4 regions of the Streptantibioticus cattleyicolor NRRL 8057 genome follow, and region 2 is predicted to be linked to each of the others. Evidence: riboswitches for the same ligand, from Rfam matches in the RefSeq annotation. Region 2 holds a riboswitch; each other region holds the start of a gene.

Region 1 (7,405 bases), on a different replicon from region 2:
TGTCGCCGACGTACGCCTGCGGGGAGGCGCCGGTCAGGTGGCGGACCATGGCCACCATGCCGCCGTGGTACTGGAAGTAGTCGTCGGCGTCGGCGATGTCGTGCTCGCGGGTGTCGACGTTCTTGGCGGCCACCTGGATCCGGCGGAAGGCCGCCTCCATGTCACCGCGCGCCGGGCTGCCGTCGAGGCCGCGGCCGTAGGCGTAGCCGCCCCACACCGCGTAGACCTCGGCGAGGTCGGCGTCGGAACGCCAGTTGCGGGCGTCGATCAGCGGCAGCAGACCGGCACCGTAGGCGCCCGGCTTGGAGCCGAAGATCCGGGCGGTGGCGCGCCGCCGGTCGCCGTGGGCGGCGGTGTCCTCGTCGGCGTGCGCCCGTACGTAGTTGGCCTCGGCGTCCTCGTCGAGTTCGGCGACGGCCCGCACCGCGTCGTCCACCAGGGCGACCACGTGCGGGAAGGCGTCCCGGAAGAAGCCGGAGATGCGCACCGTGACGTCGACGCGGGGGCGGCCCAGTTCGGCGGCGGGCACGATCTCGAACCCGGTCACCCGGCGCGAGGCGTCGTCCCACACCGGACGGCACCCCAGCAGCGCCAGGATCTCGGCGATGTCGTCGCCCTGGGTGCGCATGCACGAGGTGCCCCACACCGTCAGCCCCACCGACCTGGGGTAGGCGCCGGTGTCGGCGAGGTGGCGGGCGAGCAGCGAGTCGGCCAGCGCCGAGCCGACGTCCCAGGCGAGCCGGGAGGGGATCGCCTTGGGGTCCACCGAGTAGAAGTTGCGCCCGGTCGGCAACACGTTGACCAGGCCCCGGGTGGGCGAGCCGGACGGGCCGGCCGGGACGTAGCCGCCGCGCAGCGCGCGCAGCACGTTCTCGATCTCGTCGTCGGTACGGGCCAGCCGCGGCACCACCTCGGCGCAGGCGAACTCCAGCACCCGCACCGCGTCGGGGATGTCGCGCCCGGTCACCTCGGCCACCACCGCGGCGGCCTCGGGGACGGCCCAGTCGCGGGCCTCCAGCGTCTCGGCGAGCCGCCGGGCGACCCGTTCCAGCAGGTCGATCGCGTCCGAGGCGGTGCGCGCCGGGCCCTCGGCCAGCGCGGTCAGCGCCTCCGGAACCGCCACCCGGGCCCCCGGCTCGGCCAGCAACTCCCGTTCCACCAGCCCGTATTCGGCCGCCAGCGACGCCCGCAGCCCCGGCAGAGCCCCCGCGGTTCCACCCCAGATCTGCGCCGACCGCAGCACCGCCAGCACCAGGTTGACCCGTGCCTCGCCGACCGGGCCGCCGCCCAGGATGTGCAGGCCGTCACGGATCTGCACGTCCTTGATCTCGCACAGCCAGCCGTCGATGTGCATGACGAACTCGTCGAACTCGTCCTCATCGGGCTGCTCGTCCACCTGGAGGTCGTGGTGGAGCTCGGCGGCCCGCACCAGCGTCCAGATCTGGCCGCGCACGGCCGGTGCCTTCGCCGGGTCCAGGTCGCTGACGAGCGCGTACTCGTCCAGCAGTTGCTCCAGCTTGGCGAGGTCGCCGTAGGAGTCGGCGCGGGCCATCGGCGGGACCAGGTGGTCGACCACGGTGGCGTGGCCGCGCCGCTTGGCCTGGGTGCCCTCACCGGGGTCGTTGACGATGAACGGGTAGACCAGCGGCAGTTCGCCCAGCACCGCGTCGGGCGCGCACCCCCGGGACAGGCCGAGTCCCTTGCCCGGCAGCCACTCCATGGTGCCGTGCTTGCCCAGGTGGACGACGGCGTCGGCGCCGAACGACCGCTCCAGCCAGCGGTAGGCGGCCAGGTAGTGGTGGGAGGGCGGCAGGTCGGGGTCGTGGTAGATGGCGATCGGGTTCTCCCCGAAGCCGCGCGGCGGCTGGATCATGATCACCACGTTGCCGAAGCGCAGCGAGGCCAGCACGATCTCGTCGCCGTCCACGTAGAGCGAGCCCGGCGGCTCCCCCCAGTGCTCCAGCATCGCCTCGCGCAGCGCCGGGTCGAGCGTGGCGAACCACTCCCGGTAGTCCGCCAGCGGAACCCGCGCCGGGGCCGCCGCCAACTGCTCCTCGGTGAGCCATTCCACGTCGTGGCCGCCGGCCGCGATCAGCCGGTGGATCAGCTCGTCGCCGTCGTCCGGGTGGTCGCCGGTGTCGTACCCGGCCGCCCGCAGCGCGTCCAGCAGCCGCACCGCGGAGGCCGGGGTGTCCAGCCCGACGGCGTTGCCGACCCGGGAGTGCTTGGTGGGGTACGCGGTGAAGACCAGGGCGAGCTTCTTGTCCGCGTCGGCCTTGTGGCGCAGCGCCGCGTGGCGCACCGCGATCCCGGCCACCCGCCCGGCCCGCTCGGGGTCGGCGACGTAGACCGGTACGTCGTCGTCGCCGGTCTCCTTGAAGGAGAACGGAACGGTGATCAGCCGGCCGTCGAACTCCGGGATGGCCACCTGCATCGCCGCGTCCATCGGGGTCAGCGCCGCGTCCGACGCCTCCCAGGCCGCCCGCGACGAGGTGAGGCAGAGCCCCTGGAGCACCGGCACGTCCAGCTCGGCGAGCGCGCCGACGTCCCACGCCTCCTCGTCGCCGCCGGCCGAGGCGTCCGAGGCGACCGTGCCGCCGGCCGCGAGCACCGTGGCCACCAGCGCGTCCGCCCGCCCCAGCAGTTCGTACAGCCCCGGGTCGGCACCGCGTAGTGAACCGCAGTACACCGGCAGCGGATTGGCGCCCTTGGCCTCGATCGCCTCGCACAGGGTGTCCACGAACGCGGTGTTGCCGGAGAGTTCGTGGGCCCGGTAGAAGAGCACGCCGACCGTGGGGCGGTCCTCCTTGAGCTGGTAGGAGCCGTGCACCCCGTAGGCGGGCATCGGCTCCGGCGGGGCGAACCCCTCGCCGGTCAGGGCCACGGTGTCGGTCAGGAAGCGGGCCAGCTCGGCGAGGTTGCGCGGGCCGCCCTCGACCAGGTAGCGCAGCGCCTCGGCCACCACGCCGGCCGGCACCGAGGACATCGCCATCAGCTCCGCGTCCGGCACCGCCTCGCCGCCCAGCAGCACGGTCGGCACCCCGCTCGCGGCCAGCGCCGCCAGCCCCTCCTCCCAGGCCCGTTTGCCGCCCAGCAGCCGGACCACGGCGACCGTGACGCCGTCCAGCAGCGCGGGCAGGTCCTCCGCGGTCAGCCGGGTCGGGTTGCCGGTCCGGTAGGCGGCACCGCAGGCCCGGGCGGCCAGCAGGTCGGTGTCGGCGGTGGACAGCAGCGCAACGGTGTGCTCGTTGTTCACGGTGCTCCCGGGGGAAGGAAGGGGAGGCCGGCCGGAACGCCGTCCTCGATCAGCCGCAGCAGTGCCGCGGTGTCCGCGTGCTCCTCGATCAGATCGCCGAGCCGGTCGAGCTGCTCCTCGCGCAGCGCGCCGAAGGAGGTGTCCGGCGCGGGGACGAAACGGCGCCCCGCCGCCTTCGCCACCCGGCGCAGGAACGCCCGGCGGAAACCGTCGCTCTCCAGCGAGCCGTGCCAGTGGGTGCCCCACACCGCGCCGACCCGGCAGCCGTCCAGGAACGCCTCGTCGCCGCCGCGCACCTCGGCCACCCCGTGGTGGATCTCGTAGCCCTCCACGGGTTCGCCGAACTCCTTGCCGGACGGCCGGGCCAGCGTCTTTTCGGCGGCGAACCGCACCCGTACCGGCAGCACGCCCAGCGCCTCGACGGTGCCGGCGCGGGACTCGACGTCGTCCTCGACGACCTCGCCGAGCATCTGGAAGCCGCCGCAGATGCCCAGCACCGGACGGCCCTCGGCGGCCCGGCGCACCACGGCGTCGGCCAGCCCGCGCTCCCGCAGCCAGGCCAGCGCCCGTACCGTGCCGCGGGTGCCGGGCAGCACCACCAGGTCGGCGTCGGCCAGCTCCTCGGGGCGGTCCACGAAGCGCACCACGACCCCGGGTTCGGCGGCGAGCGCGTCCACGTCGGTGAAGTTGGACATCAGCGGCACCGCGGCCACCGCGACCCGCAGCACGTCCTCCCCGTACGGGGGCGTCACGGCCGACTCGCGCACGGTGCCGCGCAACGACACCCGCAGCCCGTCCTCCTCGTCGATGCCCAGGCCGTGCCGGAACGGCAGCACCCCCAGCGTCTGACGGCCCGTCAGTTTCCGGAGGCTCTCCAGCCCCGGCTCCAGCAGCGTCACGTCACCGTGGAACTTGTTGACCAGGTAGCCGGCGATCAGCGCCTGGTCCTCGCGGTCCAGGAGCGCGGTGGTGCCGAAGAACGAGGCGAAGACCCCGCCGCGGTCTATGTCGCCGACCACCACCACCGGCAGCCGCGCGGCCCGCGCCAGCCCCATGTTGACGATGTCGCTGCGCCGCAGGTTGATCTCGGCCGGGCTGCCGGCCCCCTCGCAGATCACCACGTCGTGGGTACGGCGCAGTTCGGCCAGGCAGTCGGTGACGGTGCCCAGCAACTCCCGCTGCCGCCCGTCATGGTAGCCCCGTGCGCTCAACTCACCCACCGGCCTGCCCAGCAGCACCACCTGGCTGCTGCTCTCCCCGCCCGGCTTGAGCAGCACCGGGTTCATCAGCGCCGTCGGCTCCACCCGCGCGGCCTGCGCCTGCATCGCCTGGGCCCGGCCGATCTCGGCGCCGCCGCGGGTGACGAAGGAGTTGAGCGACATGTTCTGCGCCTTGAACGGCGCCACCCGCACACCCCGCCGCACCAGCCACCGGCAGATCCCGGCGGTCACCACGCTCTTGCCCGCGTCCGAGGTGGTCCCGGCCACCAGCAGTCCGCCTGTCACCGACGCCTCCTCGACACCAGCCCCGCACCGGCGCAGACCGCCAGCGCCAGCAACCCCACCCGGCGCGACAGCCGCACCGCGCGCTCCACATCGGCCACCTCGACCGGCCGCCCGGCCGCGCCCAGCACCGGCCGGTGCTCCACCCGCCCGCCGTACGACAGCGTGCCGCCCAGCCGGACGCCCAACGCGCCCGCGAACGACGCCTCCACCGGCCCCGCGTTGGGGCTCGGGTGGCGCCGTCCGTCGTCCCGCCACACCCGCCAGGCGCCGCGCGGATCGGGTCCGGCCACGGTCGCCAGCAACGCGGTCAGCCGGGCGCCCGGCCACCCCAGCACGTCGTCGAGCCGGGCCGCCGCCCAGCCGAACCGCCGGTAACGCGGCGAACGGTGACCCACCATCGCGTCCAGCGTGTTGACCGCCCGGAAGGCGGCGAGCCCCGGCACCCCGCCGATCGCCCCCCACACCAGCGCGCCGACCACCGCGTCGGAGGTGTTCTCGGCCACCGACTCGACCACGGCACGGGCGATCTGCGGCCCGTCCAGCGCCTGCGGATCCCGGCCGCACAGGTGCGGCAGCCGTTCCCGGGCCGCCGTCAGGTCCCCGTCCGCCAGCGCCGCGGCCACCGCCCGGGCCTCCCGCCCCAGCGACGTACCGCCCAGCACCGACCAGGTCACCACGGCGCCCAGCGCGGTGGCGGCCAACGGGGAACGGCGGGTCAGCCGCTCGGCGGCGTACCCGGCGGCCAGCACCCCGCCCGCGCACACCGCGGTGAAGAGCGCGCCCCGGCCCCGGTCGTCCCGCCACAGCCGGCGCTCCGCCGCCGAGGCGGCCCGGCCGAACGCGGCCACCGGATGCGCCCGGCGCGGGTCACCGGCGAGCAGGTCGCAGGTGTAGCCCAGGGCGGCGCCGTACGCGAAGAAGCGATCGGCACGCATCGGTTCAGTCCGCCGTCGCGCCTCGGGACGGCCTCGTCGGCAGGGGTGGGGGCGGTGTGCCGGGCATGGCAGAAGTCCTCACTCAGGGTCCGCGCCCTGGTTCGACGTGACCGGCGACGAGAGTCTCCTGGCTCCCGGATCGGCACGCCCCCGGCCTTCCAGCCGCTCACGCGGCCGTGACGCTCGGGTGGGGACGTGCTCCCCGGTGACAGTGGCGGGACCGCGCCGGATTCGCACCGGCTTCCTCTGCTGTCGCCGTTGGGCATAGCGCCGTATGGCACCGCGAAGTCCACCATGGGCCGCGAACGCGCGTCAACCTTGTGTGAGCGCCCCCACGGGGTGTATGCGCAGGTGGAGACGGGAAGGCCGGCCCGACGCACGGGCCGGCCACGGCGGTTCAGCCGACGATGAGCCAGATCCCGTAGGCCACCGCCGCCGTGCACAGCGCGAAGCACAGGTAGGCGCCCGCCCGCCGGGCTGAGGCGGTCTGACCGCCGGGGCCCGCCGGGGCCTGCTTCGCCAGCCCCGCCACGCCCAGCGTGAACAGCGCGACCAGCGCCACCGTGACGCCCACGCCGACGCCGAGCACCGAGGCGAAGCCCGCCCAGTCGATCTTCACAGCAGCGCTTCCTTCTGTGCGGCGGCCGGGGCGGCCGGGACCACGGGGGGAACGGAGGCCGCCGGCGCCGGCAGCACGGCCGTCAGCGGCGCGACGGGCGCCACGGCCGGGGCGAACGGGTCGAAGCCCTCCTCGGCGGCTTCGGCGGCGGGCTCCGCCACCGGCGCCACGTCGTTGACGTTGGTGTGGTCCACCGGCTTGCGCTGTGAGACCAGCCACGCGGCCAGCCCCACCGCCAGCCCGATCGCGCCGACCACGATCACGCCCCAGGTGCCCTGCTCGGACAGGAGGGCGGCGCCGGACGCCACGAGCCCGGCGGCGGGCAGCGTGATCACCCAGGAGGCGGCCATCCGGCCGGCCGTGCCCCACCGCACCACGGCGCCCTTGCGGCCGACCCCGGCCCCGAGCACCGCGCCGGAGCACACGTGCGTGGTGGAGAGCGCGAAGCCCAGGTGGGACGAGGCGAGGATCACCGTCGCGGCCCCGGTCTGGGCGGCGAAGCCCTGCTGCGGCTGGATGTCGGTGAGCCCCTTGCCCAGGGTGCGGATGATCCGCCAGCCGCCGACGTACGTACCCAGCGCCATGGCGGCACCGGCCGCCACGATCACCCACAGCGGCGGGTCGGCGTGCGGCGCCACCAGGCCGCCGGTCACCAGCGCCAGGGTGATCACGCCCATCGTCTTCTGCCCGTCGCTGGTGCCGTGGGCCAGCGAGACCAGCCCGGCCGAGGCGATCTGCCCGGCCCGGTAACCCTTGGCGGTGGCCGCCGGGTCCGCGCCGCGCCCGATCCGGTAGGTCGCCCGGGTGGCCAGCGCCGAGGCGATCCCGGCGATCAGCGGGGAGGCCACCGCCGGGATCAGCACCTTCATCACGATCGCGTCGGCGTGCACCCCGTGGACGCCCACCGAGGCCAAGGTGGCCCCGATCAACCCGCCGAACAGGGCGTGCGAGGAACTGGACGGCAGCCCGGCCAGCCAGGTCACCAGGTTCCACACGATCGCGCCGATCAGCCCGGCGAAGATCACTTCCGGGTGCACCCCGGCCTTCTCGTCGATGATGCCGCCCGAGATGGTCTTGGCGACCTGCACCG
Region 2 (7,405 bases):
GGCGACGCGGGCGACGTGCTCGCGCATCATCCGGCGCGGCACCGGGTTGACCGCGGGCTCGCCGACCGGCAGCGGCAGCCCGGGACGGGTGACGGTGCCCACCCCCGGGCCCGCCCGGAAGACCACACCGGATCCGGCCGGCAACCGCCGTACCGTGGCCCGCACCAGCGCGCCGTGGGTGACGTCCGGGTCGTCCCCCGCGTCCTTCACGATCCCCGCCATCGCGTACCCGCCGGTCAGCTCCTCCGCCGCCAGCGCGAACGACGGCGTCTGCCCCTTCGGCAGCGTCACCGTCACCGGGTCGGGGAAGGCCCCGGTCAGCAAGGCGGTGTACGCGGCCGTGGTGGCCGCCGTCGCACAGGCACCGGTGGTCCAGCCGGGCCGCAGCCCGGTGTGCTTGAGTTGGGCACCGCGGCCCCCGGTGGGCTCGCCGGCCCCTCGCACGTCATTGCTCATGAACGGACCCGGACCTCCATGCACGTACTGATACTGGGCGGAACCACGGAAGCCCGGCGGCTGGCCGAGGTGCTGGACGCCGTCCCCGGCCGGCGGGTGACCAGTTCGCTCGCCGGGCGGGTCGCCAGCCCCCGGATGCCCCCGGGCGAGGTGCGCGTCGGCGGCTTCGGCGGGGCCGAGGGGCTCGCCGGGTGGCTGCGCGACCACGCCGTCGACGTGCTCATCGACGCCACCCACCCCTTCGCCGGGACGATCAGTTTCCACGCGGCGCGGGCCGCCGCCACCGCCCATGTTCCCCTGCTCGCCCTGCGCCGCCCCGGCTGGGTCCCCGTCGAGGGCGACCGGTGGCACGAGGCCGCCTCGCTGGAGGAGGCGGCCCGGCTGCTGCCGGACCTCGGCCGGCGGGTCTTCCTCACCACCGGACGGATGGGTCTGGCCACCTTCGCGGCCCTGGACGACCTGTGGTTCCTGGTGCGTTCGGTGGACCCGCCGCAGGCCCCGCACCCGGCGCGGATGGACGTCGTCCTCGACCGCGGCCCGTTCACCCTCGACGGGGAACGCGAACTGCTGCGCCGCCACCGCGTGGAGGTGCTGGTGACCAAGGACAGCGGGGGAGCGGCGACCGCGCCGAAGCTGACCGCCGCCCGGGAGGCCGGGATTCCGGTGGTGGTGGTCCGCCGCCCGCCGGTCCCCGAGGGGGTGCCGGTGGTGTCCGGCCCCGAGGAGGCGGCCCGCTGGATCGGCGAGCGCGCCGCCCGGCAGGACGGCTGAGCCCCCGGGCGGCGCCGCCCGCGCTCACCCCGTCGGGTACCGGCGCGGGGTCCAGACGACCTCCTCGCCGTCCCCCCGCCGCACGGTGCGGGTCTGCGAGGAGCCGACCAGCAGGATGGTGCGCATGTCGACCTCGGCCGGGTCCAGCTCGGCCAGGCGCACGATCCGCACCCGCTCGCCGGGGCCGCCCACGTCACGCGCGACCACCACCGGGGTGGTCGGCGCCCGGTGCTCCAGCAGCACCTCCCGGGCCTTGCCCACCTGCCAGGTACGGCTGCGGGAGCCGGGGTTGTACAACGCGAGGACCAGGTCGGCCGAGGCCGCGGCACGCAGCCGGCCGGCGATGACCTCCCAGGGCTTGAGCCGGTCGGACAGCGAGACGACGGCGTAGTCGTGGCCGAGCGGGGCGCCGGCCCGGGCGGCTGCCGCGTTGGCCGCGGTGACCCCCGGCAGCACCCGTACCGGGACGTCCAGGTACTCCGGGCGGGAGGCGGCCTCCAGCACGGCGGTGGCCATCGCGAAGACCCCCGGGTCGCCGCCGGAGACGACGGCGACGCGACGGCCGCGCCGGGCCAGGTCGAGGGCGAACTCGGCGCGTTCGGACTCCACCCGGTTGTCCGAGCCGTGCCGGTGCTGACCGGGACGCTCCGGCACCCGGTCCAGATACGTGGTGTACCCCACGAGGTCGTCGGCGGCGGCCAGGGCGGCACGGGTCTGCGGGGTCAGCCACTGCGGCCCGGCCGGGCCGGTGCCGACCACGACCACCTCGCCGGGCCCGTCCGGCGCGGGCCGTCCGGCGCCGGCCCGGCCGGGCACCACCGCCACCGAGAAGTAGGGCACCGACTCCTCGGCCACGTCGGCCAGTTGGGCCAGCCGCTCCCCGGCCATGGTGGCCCGCTCGACGTACCGGGCCTCGGCCAGCCGTCCCGAACCGGCCAGCGCCGCGCGGACCTTGGGGAAGGTGCGCCCCAGCTTCATCACCACGGCGGCGTCCGTGGCGGCGAGCCGGGCGGTCAGCTCCTCCTCGGGCAGCGTGCCCGGCAGCACGGTCAGCACCTCCTCGCCCTCGGCGAGCGGGGTGCCCAGCCGCGCCGCGGCGGCGGAGACCGAGGTGACACCGGGGACGACCTCGGTGGGGTAGCGGTCGGCGAGCCGCTTGTGCATGTGCATGTACGAGCCGTAGAAGAGCGGATCGCCCTCGGCGAGGACGGCGACGGTACGCCCCGCGTCCAGATGCGCGGCCAGCCGGGCCGCCGCCTGGGCGTAGAACTCCTCCATCGCGCCCCGGTAGCCGCCCGGGTGGTCGGTGGTCTCCGTGGTCACCGGGTAGACCAGCGGCTCCTCGACGTGGTCGGCGCGGATGTGCCGGGCGGCGATGGACCGGGCTATGGAACGGCCGTGGCGGGCGCTGTGGTAGGCGATCACGTCGGCCTCGGCGATCACCTCGACCGCCCGGACGGTCATCAGGGACGGGTCACCCGGGCCGAGCCCGACCCCGTACAGCTTGGCGCTCACTCTTCCTCACTCGCGATCGCGTTGAGCGCGGCGGCGGCGAGGGCGCTGCCGCCCCGGCGGCCCCGGACGACGAGGTGGTCCACCCCGGACGGGTGGGCGGCCAGGGCGTCCTTGGACTCGGCGGCGCCGACGAAGCCGACCGGCACGCCGATGACGGCGGCGGGCCGGGGGGCGCCCTCCTCGACCATCTCCAGCAGGCGGAAGAGCGCGGTGGGCGCGTTGCCCACGGCGACCACGGCACCCTCCAGCCGGTCCCGCCACAGCTCCAGCGCGGCGGCGGTCCGCGTGGTGCCGAGCTTCGCCGCCAGTTCCGGGACGGCCGGGTCGGAGAGCGTGCAGAGCACGTCGTTGCCGGCGGGCAGCCGCTTGCGGGTCACGCCGCTGGCCACCATCTGGACGTCGCACAGGATCGGCGCGCCGGAACGCAGCGCCGCGCGGGCCCGGGCGACCACGGCGGGGGTGTACGCCAGGTCGCCGACGAGGTCGGTCATCCCGCAGGCGTGGATCATCCGCACGGCGACCTGGGCGACGTCGGCGGGCAGCCCCGCCAGATCGGCTTCCGCGCGGATGGTGGCGAACGACCGGCGGTAGATGGCCGCGCCGTCCTTCTCGTAGTCGTAGCGGGACACGGTATTCTTCTCGCTGCTCTCGTCGGGGATACGGCTCATGAGGTGATCGCCGCCAGGACGGTGGCGAGTCGGGAGGGGTGGTCCACGGTGGCGGTGCGCGGCGCCCGGCCGGAGGCGGTGACGCTCACCCGGTAGCCGCCGTCCTCGGCGGCCACCACGTCGATCCGGTCGCCCACGGGGTGACCGCAGCGGCGTTCGCACCCGGACCAGTACAGGGGGAGGCCCGGGAGTCCGGCCGCGTCCAGGGCCGCGGCGGCGTCCGTCCGCACGTCCGCCCGTGACCTGGCGCAGCCGGGGCGGCCGACGCAGGCGCCCACCCGCGGCCAGGGCGAGTCGGGGTCGGTGACCAGGCCGACGGCGCGCAGCCGGGCGAGCGCGTCGGCCGCCCGCTCGGGGGTGAGGCCCGGTGCGGGCAGGACGACGCCGCGCCAGGGGGTCAGCCGCAGCTCACCGCGGGCGGCCCGGGTCAGCTCCCGCCACTGCGCGGCGGACAGCCGGCCGAGCGGAACGTGGACCGACAAGGCGTCGCCGGTCACCCCGGGGAGCGGACCGCCGGTGCCGGTGGCCTCCGGTACGCCCGTCGCGTGGTTGATGCCGTCCGCCGTCAGACGGCGGCCGAGCGCGGCCGTCAACTCCTCGGCAGGCAACGCGAGTTCGGCCACCCGCCAGGCACGCGTCCCGCTCGCCCGCGCGGCGTCGAGGAAGACCTCGGCGGCCGTCAGCGTGGCCCGCGCCGCCTGCCCGCCGGGCACCCGCAGCGCCGTCCCGGACGCCCCGAGGCGCACCAGGGCGTCCCCGTCCGGAACCGCCCGCACCGTGACGTCGGCGCCGAGCCCGGCGACGTCCCCGCGCCCGTCGTCCAGCGCGAACAGGAAGCGCCCGGACAGCTCGCGGGCCGCTTCGCTCGCGCACAGCAGCGCGTCGAGGCCGGTGAGCCACGGCCGTACGTCCCGCAGCCCGTGCCCGTCGAGCCCGGACAGCGGCGAGGCGACGACGTTGCGCACCCGCTCGTGTCCCGGGGACGGCAGCAGCCCGGCGGCCTCCAGCAGCCCGGCCAGTTCGGCACCGCACCCGGCCGGCAGCCCGCGCAACTGCACGTTGCCGCGTGAGGTCAGATGCAGGTCGCCGTCGCCCAGCCGCAGTGCCGCCGACCCCAGCGCTTCGGCCTGACGGGTCGTCAGCACACCGCCGGGCAGCCGGACGCGGGCCAGCGCCCCGTCGTCCGCGGCGTGCAGCCGCAGCGCCCCCGGGCAGGCGTCACCGCGATCCCGCGAGACCGCCGCGGCCTGGGACGACGGAGGGGTGGAAGCCGTTGACATGGCCGCGAGCATACCGATGATCGCACCCGGTGTACTCCCCGCCATTCCTCGGTGCCCCTTACTATGCTCCTCGGTGGATCATCCGTTCCACCACCGCCACCATGGCGACCAGGGAGGAAGCCCGGTGCGAATCCGGCGCGGTCCCGCCACTGTGAGCCCGCCCCCCGGGGCCGGGTGAGCCAGGAACTCCCTTCCGCCGCGCACCACTTGGCGCGCGGCGGAGCCATCCGACACCGCCCGGGGCGCGGACCCCGAGGAAGGCCAGCGACCGCATGCAGCCGTCATCCGGGGAGCGCGACACGCACCCCCGCGTCCTGCTCCTGTCGACCTCCGACACCGACCTGCTCAGCGCCCGCGCGGCCGGCGGCCCGGTGCGCTACCGCTTCGCCAACCCGGCCCGGCTGCCCCTCGACGGCCTCCCGGACCTCCTCGACGGCGTCGCCCTGGTCGTGGTACGCCTCCTCGGCGGCGTCCGCGCCTGGCAGGACGGCCTCGACCTGCTGCTCGCCGACGGCCGCCCGGTCGTCGTCCTCACCGGCGAACAGGCCCCCGACGCCCAGCTGATGGCCGCCTCCACGGTCCCGGTCGGCATCGCCGCCGAGGCCCACGCCTACCTCGCCCACGGCGGCCCGGCCAACCTCGAACACCTCGCCCGGTTCCTCTCCGACACCGTCCTGCTCACCGGCCACGGCTTCGAACCCCCGGCGCCCGCGCCCACCTGGGGCCCGCTGGAACGCGTCGCGCGCGACGACGGCACCGGCCGCCCCGTCGTCGCCGTGCTCTACTACCGCGCCCACCACATGGCCGGCAACACCGCCTTCGTCCACGCCCTGTGCGACGCGATCGAGGACGCGGGCGGCACGCCCCTGCCGCTGTACGTCGCCTCGCTGCGGGCGCCGGAACCGGAGCTGATCGACGCGCTGCGGGCCGCCGACGCCGTCGTCACCACCGTCCTCGCCGCGGGCGGCACCCGGCCCGCCGACGCCTCCGCCGGGGGCGACGACGAGTCCTGGGACGCCGGCGCCCTGACCGCCCTCGACGTCCCGATCCTGCAAGCCCTCTGCCTGACCGGCTCGCGCGCCGACTGGGCCGCGGGCGACGAGGGGGTCTCCCCGCTGGACGCGGCCGGCCAGATCGCGGTGCCCGAGTTCGACGGCCGGCTGATCACCGTGGCGTTCTCCTTCAAGGAGATCGACGCCGACGGCCTCCCGGCGTACGTCGCCGACCCCGAACGCGCCGCCCGGGTGGCCGGGATCGCGGTACGCCACGCCCGGCTGCGCCACATCCCGCCCGCCGCCAAACGCGTCGCGCTGGTGCTCTCCGCCTACCCCACCAAGCACTCCCGCATCGGCAACGCGGTCGGCCTGGACACCCCCGCGAGCGCCGTCGCGCTGCTGCGCCGGCTGCGGGACGAGGGGTACGACTTCGGTACCGGCGCGGAGGTCCCCGGACTCGCCTCCGGCGATGGCGACGAACTGATCCGGGCGCTCATCGAGGCGGGCGGCCACGACCAGGACTGGCTCACCGAGGAACAACTCGCCCGCAACCCGGTGCGCATACCGGCCGCCGACTACCGCCGCTGGTTCGCCACCCTCCCGCCCGAACTGCGCTCCGCCGTCGAGGAACACTGGGGCCCGGCGCCCGGCGAGCTGTTCGTCGACCGCAGCCGCAACCCCGAGGGCGACATCGTGCTCGCCGCCCTCCGCCACGGCAACCTGCTCGTCCTCATCCAGCCGCCGCGCGGCTTCGGCGAGAACCCGATCGCCATCTACCACGACCCCGACCTCCCGCCCTCCCACCACTACCTGGCCGCCTACCGCTGGATCGCCGCCCCGCGCGACGAGGGCGGCTTCGGCGCCGACGCGGTGATCCACCTGGGCAAGCACGGCAACCTGGAGTGGCTGCCCGGCAAGAACGCCGGTCTGTCGGCCGCCTGCGCCCCGGACGCCGCCCTCGGCGACCTCCCGCTGATCTACCCCTTCCTGGTCAACGACCCCGGCGAGGGCACCCAGGCCAAACGCCGGGTGCACGCCACCCTCGTCGACCACCTGGTGCCGCCGATGGCCCGCGCCGAGTCCTACGGCGACATCGCCCGGCTGGAACAACTCCTCGACGAACACGCCCAGATCGCCGCCATGGACCCGGCGAAGCTCCCGGCGATCCGCGCCCGCATCTGGACGCTGATCCAGGCCGCCCGGCTCGACCACGACCTCGGCCTCGCCGACCGCCCCGACGACGACGGCTTCGACGACTTCCTGCTGCACGTCGACGGCTGGCTGTGCGAGGTCAAGGACGCCCAGATCCGCGACGGTCTGCACGTACTGGGCACCGCGCCGACCGGTGAGAGCCGGGTGAGCCTGGTGCTCGCCATCCTCCGCGCCCGCCAGATCTGGGGCGGCACCACCGCCCTGCCCGGGCTGCGCGAAGCCCTCGGCCTCGACGAGTCGGCCGCCACCCGCACCACGGCCGACGAGGCCGAGGCCCGGGCCCGCGCCCTCGTCCAGGCGATGGAGGACGCCGGCTGGGACCCGGCCGCGGTACCCACCGGCGAGGGCGAACAGGTCGCCCGCGTACTGGACTTCGCCGCCCGCGAGGTCGTCCCCCGGCTCGCCGGGACCACCGCCGAACTCGACCACAGCGTCCACGCGCTGGCCGGCGGATTCGTCCCGGCCGGCCCCTCCGGCTCACCCCTGCGCGGCCTGGTCAACACCCTGC
Region 3 (7,405 bases), on a different replicon from region 2:
ACAGCGCCAGCTTGAGGAACTTCTTGGCCAGGTCGGCGTTCTTGCTGGCCTGGGCGATGGCGAGGTTGGAGCCGCCGAGGAAGACCTTGGCGGGCTTGTCGGCGGTCTTGCCCGGGATCGGGAAGTAGCCGATCTCGTCCTTGAGCTTGGGGTTCTTGGCGACGGCGCCGGCCGCCTCCCAGCCCAGGCCGATGAAGGCGCCGACGTCGCCCTTGGCGAAGACGTCGGACTGCTGCGGGGTGGCCTCGTCCTTGTCCTTGGGCGCGGTGCCCAGGGCGTTGAGCTTCTTGTAGAGGTTGACGGCGTCGGCGGCCTGCGGGCTGCCGAGGTTGGAGACGTACTTGTCGCCGTCCTTCTTCACCAGGTCGGCGCCGGCGTCCAGCAGCATGCCGTCGAAGGCGTACCAGTTCTGGCCGGGCAGGTAGAGGGCGTCGGCGGTGCCCTTGGACTTGATGGTCTCCAGGTCCTTGACGAATTCGTCCTGGGTCTTGGGGACGTCCTTGATGCCGGCGTCGGACCAGATCTTCTTGTTGTAGATCACCACGCGGCCGGTGACCCACCAGGGGGCGGCGAACTGCTTGCCCTGGAAGACGGCGGAGGCGTTGATCGCCGGCACCCAGTCGTTGCCGCCGAGGCCGGCCTTGTCACCGCTGAGGTCCATCAGACCGCCGGTGGCCGCGTAGTACGGGGTCTGGGTGTTGCCGATCTCCACCACGTCCGGCGGGTTGGACTCCGACAGCGCGGTGGTCAGCTTCTGCTGGATGCCGTCCCAGACCTGGACCTTGACGTCCACCGTGACGCCGGGGTTCTGCTTTTCGAAAGCGGCGGTGATGTCCTTGGTCCAGCCGGGCGGGTTGGAGCCGCTCATCACCCATACGGTCAGCTTCTTGCCGCCGCCGGAACCGGATGCCTTGTCCTTGCCGTCGCTGGAGCCACAGGCGGCCACCGATACTGCCATCGCCGCGACGGCTACCGCCGCGAGGAGCTTGCGCTTCACGTCACCCTCCTCAGGATGCACCGGAAACTCCCCCCACCGCCCGAATACCGCCACCGCAACTCGTACGGGTACGCGTCCTGCCCGTGGGTCTGGGATGTGGTCTTTAATGGTTTAGACCAGTAACCCGGAGCTTGGCCTAGACCTTTAGGGGTGTCAAGGGTGTATAAGAGCGACAGGGAAGTCCGTTATCGGACCGACACCTGGCCCGGGAAAGCCGCCCACGGCTAGGTGCGCGGGTCGGCCCATGCCACCATTACAGCCGCCCTCCGGGCCCGAGCGGGCCGGCAGGGCCCAGGACGGAGGAGCCGGTGACGTCAGAACGGACGGAGCAGGCGGAAGGCGAGTCGGGAGAGCGGGCGATGGACAGCGACGGGGGCGCCGGGGCACCGGCGACGGAGACGGGCGAGACCACCACGGGCGGGAACGGTACCCGCACCGCGCGGGTGCCGAAGTACTACCGCCTGAAAAAGCATCTGCTCGACATCACCCAGACCATGCCGCCCGGCACCCCCGTACCGCCCGAGCGCACGCTGGCCGCCGAGTTCGACACCTCGCGCACCACGGTCCGCCAGGCCCTCCAGGAGCTGGTGGTCGAGGGCCGGCTGGAACGCATCCAGGGCAAGGGCACCTTCGTCGCCAAGCCCAAGGTCGCCCAGGTGCTCCAACTGACCTCCTACACCGAGGACATGCGGGCGCAGGGCCTGGAGCCCACCTCCCAACTGCTGGACATCGGGTACGTCACCGCCGACGACCGGCTCGCCGGGCTGCTGGACATCAAGGCCGGCGGCCGGGTGCTGCGGATCGAACGGCTGCGGCTGGCCAACGGCGAGCCGATGGCCATCGAGACCACCCACCTGTCCGCCAAGCGCTTCCCGGCGCTGCGCCGCAACCTGGCCAAGCACACCTCGCTGTACGCGGCGCTCGCCGAGGTCTACGGGGTCCGGCCGGCCGAGGCCGAGGAGACCATCGAGACCTCGCTGGCCACCCCGCGCGAGGCCGGGCTGCTCGGCACCGACGTCGGCCTGCCGATGCTGCTGCTCTCCCGGCACTCCCTGGACACCACGGGCGAACCGGTGGAATGGGTGCGCTCGGTCTACCGCGGCGACCGCTACAAGTTCGTCGCCCGGCTGCGCCGTCCGGACTGACGTTCCCAACGTCCCTCCCCAGGGCCACCGTTGGCCGGATCGTTTCCGTACCGATATGCGGACAGGTGGTGACGGTGACCTGGACACTGGCCTAGATTTCGAGCGCGTCACGTGGTCTTCCGCGTGGCGAAAACCACTTGCCGAAGTCTTCCGCCGACGTCCGCACGGTCCGGCCGAGCCACGGGGAGCCGCCATGACGAAACCGCCGCCGACGACGAGGCCGGTCATCACCCCGTCCCGGGTGGTGGCCGGCGTCTGCCTGGTCCTGCCGTTCGTGGCGATGCTGTGGGTGGGCTCCTACGCCCGGGTGACGCCGGCGCTGCTGGGCATCCCGTTCTTCTACTGGTACCAGATGGCCTGGGTGATCGTCTCCGCCGGGCTGACCTCGACCGCCTACCTGCTGGTGCGGCGCGAGGAGCGGGCGCGCAAGGGGGACGGCCGGTGAAGCACGGGGTCAACGGCGTCGCGCTGGGCGTCTTCGTCTTCTTCTTCCTGCTCGTCACCGTCCTGGGCTTCCTCGCCGCCCGCTGGCGGCGCGCCGCCGACGCGCACAGCCTGGACGAATGGGGGCTGGGCGGACGCAGCTTCGGCACCTGGATCACCTGGTTCCTGCTCGGCGGCGACCTGTAAACTGCGTACACCTTCGTGGCGGTGCCGGCGGCGGTCTACGCGGCCGGCGCCTCGGGGTTCTTCGCGGTGCCGTACACCATCCTGGTCTACCCGCTGATCTTCTGCTTCCTGCCGCGGCTGTGGTCGGTCTCGCACCGGCACGGCTACGTCACCCCGTCGGACTTCGTGCGCGGCCGGTACGGCTCCAAGGGTCTGTCGCTGGCGGTGGCGGTCACCGGGCTGCTGGCCACGATGCCGTACATCGCGCTCCAACTGGTGGGCATCCAGGCGGTGCTGGACGTGATGGGGGTGGGCGGCGGCGCCTCGTCCAACTGGTTCGTCAAGGACCTGCCGCTGCTGATCGCCTTCGCGGTGCTGGCCGCCTACACCTACTCCTCCGGGCTGCGCGCGCCGGCGCTGATCGCCTTCGTCAAGGACGCGTTGATCTACATCGTCATCGCGGTGGCGATCATCTACATCCCGATCCGGCTCGGCGGCTTCTCGCACATCTTCCACACCGCCGGCGAGACGCTCGCCAAGGTCAACCCGGCCACCGGCAAACCCCGCGGGGAGCTGGCCAGCGGGCCCAAGGCGCAGTGGGCGTACGGCACGCTGGCGCTCGGCTCGGCGCTGGCGCTGTTCATGTACCCGCACTCGATCACCGCCACCCTCTCCAGCCGCAGCCGCAACGTGGTGCGCCGCAACACCACGATCCTGCCGCTGTACTCGCTGATGCTGGGGCTGCTGGCGATGCTGGGCTTCATGGCGATCGCGGCCGGCGTGGGCAAGGGCGTCAAGGGCTACAACGGCCAGCTCGCCATCCCCCAGCTCTTCCTGGACATGTTCCCGTCCTGGTTCGCCGGGGTGGCCTTCGCCGCGATCGGGATCGGCGCGCTGGTGCCGGCGGCCATCATGTCCATCGCCGCGGCCAACCTGTTCACCCGCAACGTCTACAAGGACCTGATCAAGCCGGACGCCACGGCCGCCCAGGAGACCAAGGTCTCCAAGCTGGTCTCGCTGGTGGTCAAGGTCGGCGCGCTGATCTTCGTGCTCACCATGGACAAGACGGTGGCCATCAACTTCCAGCTGCTGGGCGGCATCTGGATCCTGCAGACCTTCCCGTCGCTGGTGGCCGGGTTGTACACCCGCTGGTTCCACCGCTGGGCGCTGCTGGCCGGCTGGGCGGTCGGCATGGTCTACGGCACCTGGGCGGCCTGGTCGGTGGCGAGCCCGACGCAGAAGCACTTCGGCGGCAGCTCCAAGCTGATCCCGGGCATCGGGCAGATCGGCTACATCGGCATGACGGCGTTCGTGCTCAACGTGGTGGTCGCGGTGGTCCTCACCGTGGTGCTGCGGGCGGTCGGGGCACCGGACGGCGCCGACGAGACCACCCGGGACGACTACACCGCCGACATCGGCGACCCCGGCGTCCAGCAGGAGCGTCCGCTGGCCCCGGCCGGCCACTGACCCCACGGCCGCGGCCGGCCCCGCACGGGCCGCCGTACCCCGACGCACCGGGGTACGGCGGCCCGTCGGCGTTCGGGGACGAGTACCCCAGCACGCCCCGGACACTACATCTAGGGCCGCGCAAACGGACCCGGCACTAGATGTATGCTCATCACCGCTGCTGTCGCAGGGGAACCCGGTGAGATTCCGGGACTGCCCCGCAACGGTGTCCCGGCGTGCCCGACGCGCCGGAGAAGTCCGAGTACCTGCCGGCAGCGCCACTTCGGGCTGCTCCGAAGGGGCAACAGATGTCCGGGCCTCGCGGGTTGGGTCTGCGGACGTGACGCGGCCTGCCCTGCCCTGTCTGCGGCATGCCGTACGCGGCCGTGGTCCCGCTCGCAACGGGGCCGCCGCGTACGAGGAGACCGCCGTGACCATCGCTCCCGCAGACCCCGCGTCAGCAACCGCCGTTCCGCCGGACGAGCCGGGCACCGCGCTGCTGCGCACCCTCATGGAGCTCACCGCCGACCTGCCCGACACCGACCCCGGCCGGGTCGCGGCGGCGGCGCTGCGCGGCCGGCACGCCGGCTCCGACGCGGCCGAACTGCGCGACCTGGCCACCGAGGCGGCGGCCGGGCTGATCTCCGAGGACCCGCAGTACAGCTTCCTCGCCGCCCGGTTGCTGGCCCGCGCCATCACCGAGGAGGCGGCCGGCCAGCAGGTGACCTCGTTCTCCTCCTCGATCGCCACCGGCCACCGCGAGGGGCTGATCGCGGACGCCACCGCCGCGTTCACCGCCGCCCACGCCGGCCGGCTGGACGCGCTGATCGACCCGGCCGGCGACGACCGCTTCGGCTACTTCGGGCTGCGCACCCTCTACAGCCGCTACCTGCTGCGCCACCCGGTGACCCGGCAGGTGGTGGAGACCCCGCAGCACTTCCTGCTCCGGGTGGCCTGCGGGCTGGCCGCCGACGACTCGGCCGCGGCGGTGGAGGAGGTGGCCTCGCTCTACCGGCTGATGTCGCGGCTGGACTACCTGCCCAGCTCGCCGACGCTCTTCAACTCCGGTACCCGGCACCCGCAGATGTCCTCCTGCTACCTGCTGGACTCGCCGCTGGACGAGCTGGACTCGATCTACCAGCGCTACCACCAGGTCGCCCGGCTCTCCAAGCACGCCGGCGGCATCGGGCTGCCGTTCAGCCGGATCCGCTCCCGCGGTTCGCTGATCCGCGGCACCAACGGCCGCTCCAACGGCATCGTGCCGTTCCTGCGCACCCTGGACGCCTCGGTGGCCGCGGTCAACCAGGGCGGCCGGCGCAAGGGCGCGGCCTGCGTCTACCTGGAGACCTGGCACGCCGACGTCGAGGAGTTCCTGGAGCTGCGGGACAACACCGGCGAGGACGCCCGGCGCACCCACAACCTCAACCTGGCGCACTGGATCCCCGACGAGTTCATGCGCCGGGTCGAGGCGGACGCCGAGTGGTCGCTGTTCTCCCCCGCCGACGTGCCCGAGCTGGTCGACCTGTGGGGCGAGGAGTTCGACGCCGCCTACCGGGCCGCCGAAGCCGCCGGCCGCCAGATCAAGCGCGTCCCGGCCCGGCAGCTGTACGCGCGGATGATGCGCACCCTGGCGCAGACCGGCAACGGCTGGATGACCTTCAAGGACGCCGCCAACCGCACCGCCAACCAGACCGCCGAACCCGGCAGCGTGGTGCACTCCTCCAACCTGTGCACCGAGATCCTGGAGGTGACCGACGACGGCGAGACCGCGGTGTGCAACCTCGGTTCGGTCAACCTCGCCGCCCATCTGACCGCGGACGCCTCGGTCGACTGGGAGAAGCTGGACGCCACCGTGCGCACCGCGGTGACCTTCCTGGACCGGGTGGTGGACATCAACTACTACCCGACCGAGCAGGCCGCCGCCTCCAACTCCCGCTGGCGGCCGGTGGGTCTGGGGGTGATGGGGCTCCAGGACGTCTTCTTCCGGCTGCGGCTGCCGTTCGACTCGCCCGAGGCGCGGGCGCTGTCCACCCGGATCGCCGAACGCGTCATGCTCGCCGCCTACGAGCAGTCCTGCGCGCTGGCCGAACGCCACGGGCCCCACCCGGCGTGGGAGCGGACCCGGGCGGCCCGCGGGGTGCTCCACCCCGACCACTTCCCCACCGAGCCGGCCTGGCCGGACCGGTGGACGGCGCTGCGCGAGCGGATCTCCCGTACCGGGCTGCGCAACTCGCTGCTGCTGGCGATCGCGCCGACCGCCACCATCGCCTCCATCGCCGGGGTCTACGAGTGCATCGAGCCGCAGGTGTCCAACCTGTTCAAGCGCGAGACGCTCAGCGGTGAGTTCCTCCAGGTCAACACGTACCTGGTGGCCGATCTGAAGAAGCTGGGGGTGTGGGACGCCCGCACCCGGGAGGCGCTGCGCGAGGCCAACGGCTCGGTGCAGGACCTCGGCTGGATCCCGGCCGGCGTACGGGCGTTGTACCGCACGGCGTGGGAGCTGCCGCAGCGGGCGCTGATCGACATGGCCGCCGACCGCACCCCGTACCTGGACCAGAGCCAGTCGCTCAACCTCTTCATGGCCGCGCCGACCATCGGCAAGCTCAGCTCGATGTACGCCTACGCGTGGAAGAAGGGGCTGAAGACCACCTACTACCTGCGGTCCCGGCCGGCCACCCGGATCGCCCGGGCGGCGGGCGCGGCCACCGCCACCGCCGCCGTCCCCCAGCAGGCGCCCGACGCCGAGGCGATCGCCTGCTCCCTGGAGAACCCCGAGTCCTGCGAGGCATGTCAGTGAACCCGTCCGACAACCGTCCCAAGAACCTGCTCGACCCCGGTTTCGAGCTGACGCTGCGGCCGATGCGGTACCCGGACTTCTACGAGCGGTACCGCAACGCCATCAAGAACAACTGGACCGTGGAGGAGGTCGACCTCCACTCCGACGTGGCCGACCTGGCCAAGCTCTCCCCGGGCGAGCAGCATCTGATCGGCCGCCTGGTGGCCTTCTTCGCCACCGGTGACTCGATCGTCGCCAACAACCTGGTGCTCACGCTGTACAAGCACATCAACTCGCCCGAGGCCCGGCTGTACCTGTCGCGCCAGCTGTTCGAGGAGGCCGTGCACGTCCAGTTCTACCTGACGTTGCTCGACACCTACCTGCCCGATCCGGACGACCGGGCGGCGGCCTTCGCGGCGGTGGAGAACATCC
Region 4 (7,405 bases), on a different replicon from region 2:
CCAGCCCCTCCGGGATCGCCTCGCCGCCGTGCGCCGCCGGGTTGCCGCCGGCGTTGGCGACGACCACGTCCACCCGGTCGAAGCGCGCGGCCACCTCGTCGGCGACCCGGCGCGCCCCGCCGGCCGAGGACAGGTCGGCGGCGACGGTCAGCGGTTCGGGCAGCCCGGGGTGGGCGGCGGTCAGCCGGCCGGCCGTCTCGCGCAGCACCTGCTCGCGGCGGCCGGTGAGCACCAGGTGCGCCTCCTCGGCCGCGAACTCCCCGGCGACCGCCGAACCGATCCCGCTGCCGCCGCCGCTGACCACCACGACCCGTGTCATCTCCACCTCCGGCGCTCCGGCGGACTCCGGCGGCCCGCCGGTGATCACCGTACCGAACCGGGGCGCGCGCCCGGTCAGACGGACGGCCGGGACCAGCGGTGTTCGACCCGGGCCAGCTTCCAGTAGGCCAGCGCGCAGGCCCAGACCACCACGAACAGCCCGGCGATCAGGAAGCCGGCGTTGCCCAGGTCGAGTCCGGAGATCCAGCCGGTGACCGGGTCGGCGAGGCCCAGCTTGTCGCGGAGGACGCCGACCAGTTCGACCGTTCCGATCAGGAAGGCGACGGCGATGGAGAGCCCGGTGATGGTGAGGTTGTAATAGACCTTGCGCACCGGGTTGCTGAACGCCCAGTGGTAGGCGACGTTCATGAAGGTGCCGTCGAGGGTGTCGAACAGGCTCATCCCGGCGGCGAAGAGCAGCGGCAGGCAGACGATGGCGTACCAGGGCAGGCCGGCCGCCGCGCCGCTGCCCGCCATCACCATCAGCGTGACCTCGGTGGCGGTGTCGAACCCGAGGCCGAACAGCAGGCCCACCGGGAACATCTGCCCGGAGCGGGTGATGGAGCGGGTGAGGCGGCCCAGGATGCGGTTGAGGAAGCCGCGCGAGTCGAGGTGGGCCTCCAGCTCCGACTCGTCGAACCGTCCGGCGCGCATCGCCTTGAAGACCCGGACGATGCCGGCGAGCGCCACCAGGTTGAGCGCGGCGATGACGTAGAGGAAGCCGCCGGAGACGCAGGTGCCGATCAGCCCGAGGGCGCGGTGGGTGCGCGAGTCGTCGCTCATCAGTGTGCCGGCCAGCTGTGCGCCGCCCGCGATGAGCGCGGCGAGCAGGATCACCATGCTGGAGTGGCCGAGGGCGAACCAGAACCCCACCGACAGCGGGCGTTTGCCGTCGGCCATGAGCTTGCGGGTGGTGTTGTCGATGGCCGCGATGTGATCGGCGTCGAAGGCGTGCCGCATGCCCAGGGTGTACGCGGTCACCCCCAGGCCGACGCCGAACACCTGGGAGCCGACGGTGTAGTGACGCGGCACCACCAGGAGGAAGAGCACCCCGAAGGCGGCCAGGTGCAGCGCGGTGATGACGGCGAGCAGCCCCGCGGTGCGCAGGGTGTCCCGGCGCTGCCAGCGCAGGGCGGGGGGGACGGCGGATATCGCGGGGGTGGCGGTGGGATCTGCGGCAGGCAGGGTCATTCGAGGATCACGCTCCAGCACCTCGTGGACGTCTTCGTGAGATGCCGTGGCCGGTCTCCTGGCTGACGGGTGGTGCTCGCGCCCGGCCCTGCCTTCCCGGCCGCGCGAACGGCCAGTGGTTCCCCGCGCCGTGGCCGGCGCGCGGAACGGGACGGGAACTCCCCGATCACAGTGGCGAGGGCCGCTCCGGTCTGGGACCCCCTGACGAGGGCCTGTCACCGGTATTCCCGAACACCACGGCCCGCTCACTGTACCGGTCCGGGGGGCCGGCGGCACGGGGCCGCCGGTACCCGTCCGTTGCCCCGGACGGCCGACTATGTCTCAGATACCGGTAAAACCCCCATCTTTACGGTATCCCTCGACTGCCCAGGCTCGTTGTACAGGGCCCCAATCACGACTCGTCCCTTGGAGGCAGTCGCATGAAGTCCCTCAAGCTCTCATCCGTCCGGGCGGCCATGGTGCTGGCCGGCGGCGCCGCCGCGCTGCTGCTGGCGGCGGGCACCTCCGTCGCGGCCGGCGCGGACAGCCCCCGTCCGCTCCCCGGCCACCAGGTCAAGGGCCATGAGCACGGCCACCACCGGCACCACGGCCACCGGCACCACCACCACTACCACCACGGCCACCACCGTCTGTCCCACCACTCCGGCTGGTTCCACGAGGGCGGGCGCGAGCACGGCCGCGAGGGGCGCGAGCACGGTCGTGAAGGCCGTGAGCACGGCCGTGAGGGCCGCGACCGCATGGAGCGGGGCCTCGGCGGCGAGCGCGGCATGCGGCACAGCTGACCCGCCCGGCCCCCGGTGAACGGCCACCGCGCGGCGCTCCAACCCCTCCCGGGGCGCCGCGCGGTGGCGTTGTCGTCACCGCCGCCGGGCGGCGCGGTTCAGGTCAGCAGCCCGGTGGCGGTCACCGCGCGCAGCCCGCGCCGCCCGAGCCCGGCCAGCAGCCCCGGCAGCGCCCGTACCGTGCCCTCGTGGCCGAGGTGGAGGCTGACCACCGAGCCGGGGCGCACCTGGCCCAGCACGGTGGAGGTGACCGCCTGCGGCCCCGGGTCGGTCCAGTCGAGGGAGTCGACGTCGTAGGAGAGCACGTGGGGGTAGCCCGCCTTGCGGGCCAGCGAGATCACCAGCGGGGTGGCGTACCGGGCCTGTGAGGGGCGGAACCAGCGCCCGGGGCTTCCGGTGAGCCGGCGCAGCCGGTCGGCGCAGCGGTTGATCTCGGCCGCCGCGGCGTCGGCGGCCATGGTGCACACCGGACCGTGGTTCTGGGTGTGGTTGCCCAGTTCGTGGCCGCCGTCCAGGATCCGGCGGGCGATGCGCGGGTAGGCGTCCAGCCAGCTGCCGACCGCCAGGACGGTGACGTGCGCCCCGGCGTGTTCGGCCGCGGTGAGCAGCGCGGTGGCGAGCGCGGGGTCGCCCTGGCCGTGGAAGGTGAGGGCGACCAGCGGCCGGTCCCGGGGGCCGTGCTCGATCTGGTCGGGCAGGGTGGCCGGCAGCGCGGCGGGCGAGGGGGTGGCGGACGGAGCGGCCGGCCGGGCCGGACGCGGGGTCCCCGGCGCGCAGCCGCCGACCACCGCCCCGGCGGCGACCCCGCCCATCGCGGCCCGCAGCACGCTGCGGCGGTCCACGCTCATCGGCCCGCACCCCCGGTCGGTCGTCCTAGGGAAATCCGGCTGCCCGATCCTTGCCCGCGCCGCCCCCGGGTGCCCCGGCGTGGCGCGGGCATTCACCCGATCGCCGCCGTCCCCGCGGTCCCGCGCCGTTCAACGGCTCGTAAAAGCCTTGCTGTCATGGCTGCGTCACACGGTAGCGTCCGGGCGTGTTGTCAGCTACGCGGAGAAACCGCGCTTCCCTGCTCGCGGTGGCGGTGGCGGTGCTCGTCACCACGCTGCTCGCCGCCTTCACCGCCCCGGCCGGCGCCGTACCGCCCCCCAGGCACCCCACGGAGAGCCGGCCCGTCTACTCCTACGCCGGCGCCGTACGGGAGACCGTCTGGGTCGACACCGGGCTCGACGGCAACCACGACGGCCGCCCCGACCGGGTGGCCGCCGACATCATCCGCCCCGCCGAACCGGCCAGGGCCGGGGTGCGCATCCCGGTGATCATGGACGCCAGCCCCTACTACTCGTGCTGCGGACGCGGCAACGAAAGCCAGCTCAAGACGTACGACAATAGCGGGCGGCCGGTGCAGTTCCCGCTCTACTACGACAACTACTTCGTGCCGCGCGGCTACGCCGTCGTCCTGGTCGACCTGGCCGGCACCAACCGCTCCGACGGCTGCGTGGACGTCGGCGGCCCCTCCGACGTCACCTCCGCCAAGGCCGTCATCGACTGGCTGAACGGCCGCGCCACCGGACACAGCGCCCGCAGCGGCGGCACCACCGTCCGCGCCACCTGGGCCAACGGCTCGGTCGGCATGATCGGCAAGAGCTGGGACGGCACCATCGCCAACGGCGTGGCCGCCACCGGCGTCGCCGGGCTGAAGACCATCGTGCCGATCAGCGCCATCAGCTCCTGGTACGACTACTACTTCGACCAGGGCGCCGCCCTCTACGACGGCGGCCCGGACGAACTCGCGAGCGCCGTCGAGGACTCCGGCGACGCCCGCACCTGCGGCGCCCAGCAGCAGGCGCTGCGCGACGGCGCCCCGCGCGACGGCGACTGGACGGCGCTGTGGCAGCGGCGCGACTACGTGGCCGACGCCGCCAAGGTCCGCGCCAGCGTCTTCGTGGTCCACGGCATGCAGGACCTCAACGTCCGCACCAAGCACTTCGGCCAGTGGTGGGACGCGCTCGCCGCACACGGCGTACCGCGCAAGATCTGGCTCTCCCAGACCGGCCACGTCGACCCGTTCGACTACCGCCGCGCCGCCTGGGTGGAGACCCTGCACCAGTGGTTCGACCACTACCTGCTCGGGGTGGACAACGGCATCGACCGCGCCCCGATGGCCGACGTCGAGCGCACCCCCGACCACTGGACCACCGACGCCCACTGGCCCGCCCCCGGCACCTCGGCCACCACCGTCGCCCTGGCCGCCGGCTCCACCGCGGGGCTGGGCACCCTGTCTGCCACCGGGCCGGCCACCGGCACCGAGACGTACACCGACGACCCGGCCGAGAGCGAGACCGACTGGTCGGCGGCGGCCGACCGGGCCACCGGCGACAAGGTCTCCTTCACCACCGGCGCGCTCCGGCACGACCTGCGGATCTCCGGCGGCGGCAGCGTCACGCTGACCGCCACCCCGTCCACCACCAGCGCCCACCTGTCGGCGGTCCTGGTCGACCTCGGCCCGGCCACCATCCGCGACTACAGCGCGGACGGCGAGGGGATCACCACGCTGACCACCCGTTCCTGCTGGGGCGCGAGCACCGCCGGCGACAGCGCCTGCTTCCTGGACACCGCGGCCGACACCATGAGCACCGGCTACACCGTCTTCAGCCGCGGCTGGGCCGACCTGGGCCACTACGACCCGTCGCTGCACGGCGTGGCGCTCACCCCGGGCACGCCGTACACCATCACGATCAAGCTGGCCGCCACCGACCACGTCGTCCCGGCCGGCCACCGGCTCGCCCTGATCGTCGGCGGCACCGACAAGGGGCTGATCACGGCCCCCGGCAGCACGCCGGACATCACGCTGGACCTGGCGCGCTCCAGCGCCTCGCTGCCGCTGGTCGGCGGTCTGCCCGCGCTGCTGCGGGTGCAGGGCCCGGCCGCCGTGGCGCACGCCGTCCACCCGGCGGGACGGCAGTTGTCCGGGATGCGCCGTCCGGCCCCGGCGTGGCGGGGGGTGGCCGACCGGCTGGGGTGACGTCCGCCTCTGGCCACCGGGCCGGATCCGGGGGAAGGTGGGCGGGGGTGCCGGGGATCTTGGCCCGGTGGCCGCCCCGGCACCGCCGCCACCGTCGTCACCCAGGGGAGATGGAATGGAACACGCAGGCCGGCTCGCCGCGCTCTACCGCGATCTGCACGCCCACCCCGAGCTGTCCTTCGCCGAGCACCGCACCGCCGGCATCGCCGCCCGGCACGCCGAGGCGGCCGGCTGGACGGTGACCCGCGGCGTCGGCCGCACCGGGGTCGTCGCCGAACTGCGCAACGGCCCCGGGCCCACCGTGCTGCTGCGGGCCGACATGGACGCCCTCCCGGTGCGCGAGCGGACCGGCCTGGAGTACGCGTCCACGGTCACCGCCACCGACCCGGACGGCGTGGAGGTGCCGGTGATGCACGCCTGCGGCCACGACGTCCACGTCACCTGCCTGATCGGCGCGGTGGAGGAGCTGACCCGGCAGCGCGACCGGTGGTCGGGGACCGTGCTCGCCGTCTTCCAGCCCGCCGAGGAACGCGGCGGGGGAGCGCGGGCCATGATCGACGACGGCCTCTACGACCGCTTCCCCGTCCCCGACGTCGTCCTCGGCCAGCACGTGTCGCCGATGCCGGCCGGGATGGCGGGGTGCCACCCGGGTCCCGCGTTCGCGGCGGCCGACGTGCTGCGGGTGCGGATGTTCGGCCGCGGCGGCCACGGCTCGCGTCCGGAGACCACGGTGGACCCGGTGGTGATGGCGGCGGCCACCGTGATGCGGCTGCAGACCGTGGTCGCCCGGGAGGTCGCCGCCGCCGACACCGCGGTGGTCACCGTCGGCATGCTGCGGGCCGGCAGCAAGGAGAACGTCATCCCCGACGAGGCCGAACTCGGCATCAGCGTACGGAGTTTCACCGAGCCGGTACGGGCCCGGGTGCTGGAGGCGGTGCACCGGATCGTCCGCGCCGAGGCCGCCGCGGCCGGCGCGCCCAAGGAACCGGAGATCACCACCGACCGCGGTTTCCCGGTGGTGGTCAACGACCCGGACGCCGCCGCCCGTACCGTGGCCGCGCTGCGCGGCGCGCTCGGCGCCGAGCTGGTGATCGACCCCGGACCGGTCAGCGGCAGCGAGGACGTGGGCCACCTGGCCACCGCCGCCGGGGCCCCGCTGTGCTACTGGCTGCTCGGCGGCGCCGACCCCGAGGTGTTCGCCCGGGCCACCGCCGATGGCACCGTCGACCGCGACCTGCCGTCCAACCACTCGCCGCACTTCGCCCCGGTCGTCGAGCCCACGCTGACCACCGGGGTGCGGACGCTGACCACGGCGGCCCGGGAGTGGCTGGACTGACCGGCGTCCCCGGTCAGGTGGCCGAACCGGCCGCCGAGCCGGTGCGCAGCTCTGGCCCCCAGCGGTCCAGCGCCGCCTGGAGGTCCAGCGGGAGCAGCCGCACCGGCTCGTCGGCGCCGGGCCAGTCCTCCCGCGGCACCCGCCACATCACCTCGAACTCGTTGCCGTCCGGGTCCTTGGCGTACAGCGACTTGGACACCAGGTGGTCGGTGGCGCCGACCAGGGCGTCCCGGGCGGTCAGCTCACCCGCGATGGCGGCCAGCTCACCGAGGGTGCCGACCTCCCACGCCAGGTGGTACAGGCCCACCCGGCCGTGCTCCGGGCCGGGCGCCCGGTCGCCGACCGCGAAGAGCCCGAGGTCGTGGTCGTTGCTGGTGTCCGGCGCGCTGAGGAAGACGGCGCGGCCGGGCAGTTCGGTGGCGACCCGGAAGCCGAGCACCTCGGTGTAGAACCGGGCGGCCCGGGACACGTCGCGCACGTAGAGCACCGCGTGGTTCAGACGGCGTACGGGCATGGCGACCTCCTTGTGCGGGGCGGGCGCCGTGCGGTCCGGCGGTGCCGCCGCTTCCACGGTACGCCACACTTACTTGAAACCTCAAGCAACTGGTTCCGGCCGTTCCCGCACCGTCCGTGCCCCGGGCGCGGCCTGCGCGACAAGGCCGCGCCCGCCCCGGCAGAATGCAGGGCACAAGCTCAGCGACGAAGCGGATCGGATTGTGACGACAACGTCTATCGGGACCCCCGGCACGGCCGGGT

The links. Region 2 has a riboswitch for cobalamin ahead of cobN (cobaltochelatase subunit CobN). Riboswitches for the same ligand answer to the same signal wherever they lie in the genome.
Region 1: it holds a riboswitch for cobalamin, as region 2 does, so the genes downstream of both, SCATT_RS04790 (cobalamin biosynthesis protein) here and cobN (cobaltochelatase subunit CobN) in region 2, are expected to answer to the same signal.
Region 3: it holds a riboswitch for cobalamin, as region 2 does, so the genes downstream of both, SCATT_RS19315 (ribonucleoside-diphosphate reductase subunit alpha) here and cobN (cobaltochelatase subunit CobN) in region 2, are expected to answer to the same signal.
Region 4: it holds a riboswitch for cobalamin, as region 2 does, so the genes downstream of both, nicT (Nickel transporter NicT) here and cobN (cobaltochelatase subunit CobN) in region 2, are expected to answer to the same signal.

The regions. Positions count from the first base shown of each region.
Region 1 covers NC_017586.1:1,129,608-1,137,012, reverse strand. Annotated here, with positions in the region: gene cobN (cobaltochelatase subunit CobN) at 1-3,229, opposite strand, end outside; gene SCATT_RS04795 (cobyric acid synthase) at 3,253-4,761, opposite strand; gene SCATT_RS04790 (cobalamin biosynthesis protein) at 4,758-5,696, opposite strand; cobalamin riboswitch at 5,818-5,942, opposite strand; gene SCATT_RS04785 (hypothetical protein) at 6,094-6,315, opposite strand; gene SCATT_RS04780 (inorganic phosphate transporter) at 6,312-7,405, opposite strand, start outside.
Region 2 covers NC_017585.1:327,434-334,838, reverse strand. Annotated here, with positions in the region: gene SCATT_RS28990 (cobalt-precorrin-5B (C(1))-methyltransferase) at 1-456, opposite strand, end outside; gene SCATT_RS28985 (cobalt-precorrin-6A reductase) at 475-1,227, shown strand; gene SCATT_RS28980 (precorrin-2 C(20)-methyltransferase) at 1,252-2,742, opposite strand; gene SCATT_RS28975 (precorrin-8X methylmutase) at 2,739-3,410, opposite strand; gene cobG (precorrin-3B synthase) at 3,407-4,702, opposite strand; cobalamin riboswitch at 4,748-4,899, shown strand; gene cobN (cobaltochelatase subunit CobN) at 4,963-7,405, shown strand, end outside.
Region 3 covers NC_017586.1:4,373,921-4,381,325, reverse strand. Annotated here, with positions in the region: gene SCATT_RS19335 (extracellular solute-binding protein) at 1-997, opposite strand, end outside; gene SCATT_RS19330 (GntR family transcriptional regulator) at 1,357-2,142, shown strand; gene SCATT_RS19325 (DUF3311 domain-containing protein) at 2,336-2,587, shown strand; partial or broken gene mctP (monocarboxylate uptake permease MctP) at 2,584-4,218, shown strand; adenosylcobalamin-variant (AdoCbl-variant) riboswitch at 4,376-4,473, shown strand; gene SCATT_RS19315 (ribonucleoside-diphosphate reductase subunit alpha) at 4,628-6,994, shown strand; gene SCATT_RS19310 (ribonucleotide-diphosphate reductase subunit beta) at 6,985-7,405, shown strand, end outside.
Region 4 covers NC_017586.1:5,495,584-5,502,988, forward strand. Annotated here, with positions in the region: gene SCATT_RS24070 (SDR family NAD(P)-dependent oxidoreductase) at 1-319, opposite strand, end outside; gene nicT (Nickel transporter NicT) at 394-1,509, opposite strand; cobalamin riboswitch at 1,541-1,763, opposite strand; gene SCATT_RS38685 (hypothetical protein) at 1,929-2,291, shown strand; gene SCATT_RS24085 (polysaccharide deacetylase family protein) at 2,390-3,139, opposite strand; gene SCATT_RS24090 (Xaa-Pro dipeptidyl-peptidase) at 3,367-5,313, shown strand; gene SCATT_RS24095 (amidohydrolase) at 5,429-6,649, shown strand; gene SCATT_RS24100 (VOC family protein) at 6,663-7,163, opposite strand; gene SCATT_RS24105 (Tex family protein) at 7,366-7,405, shown strand, end outside.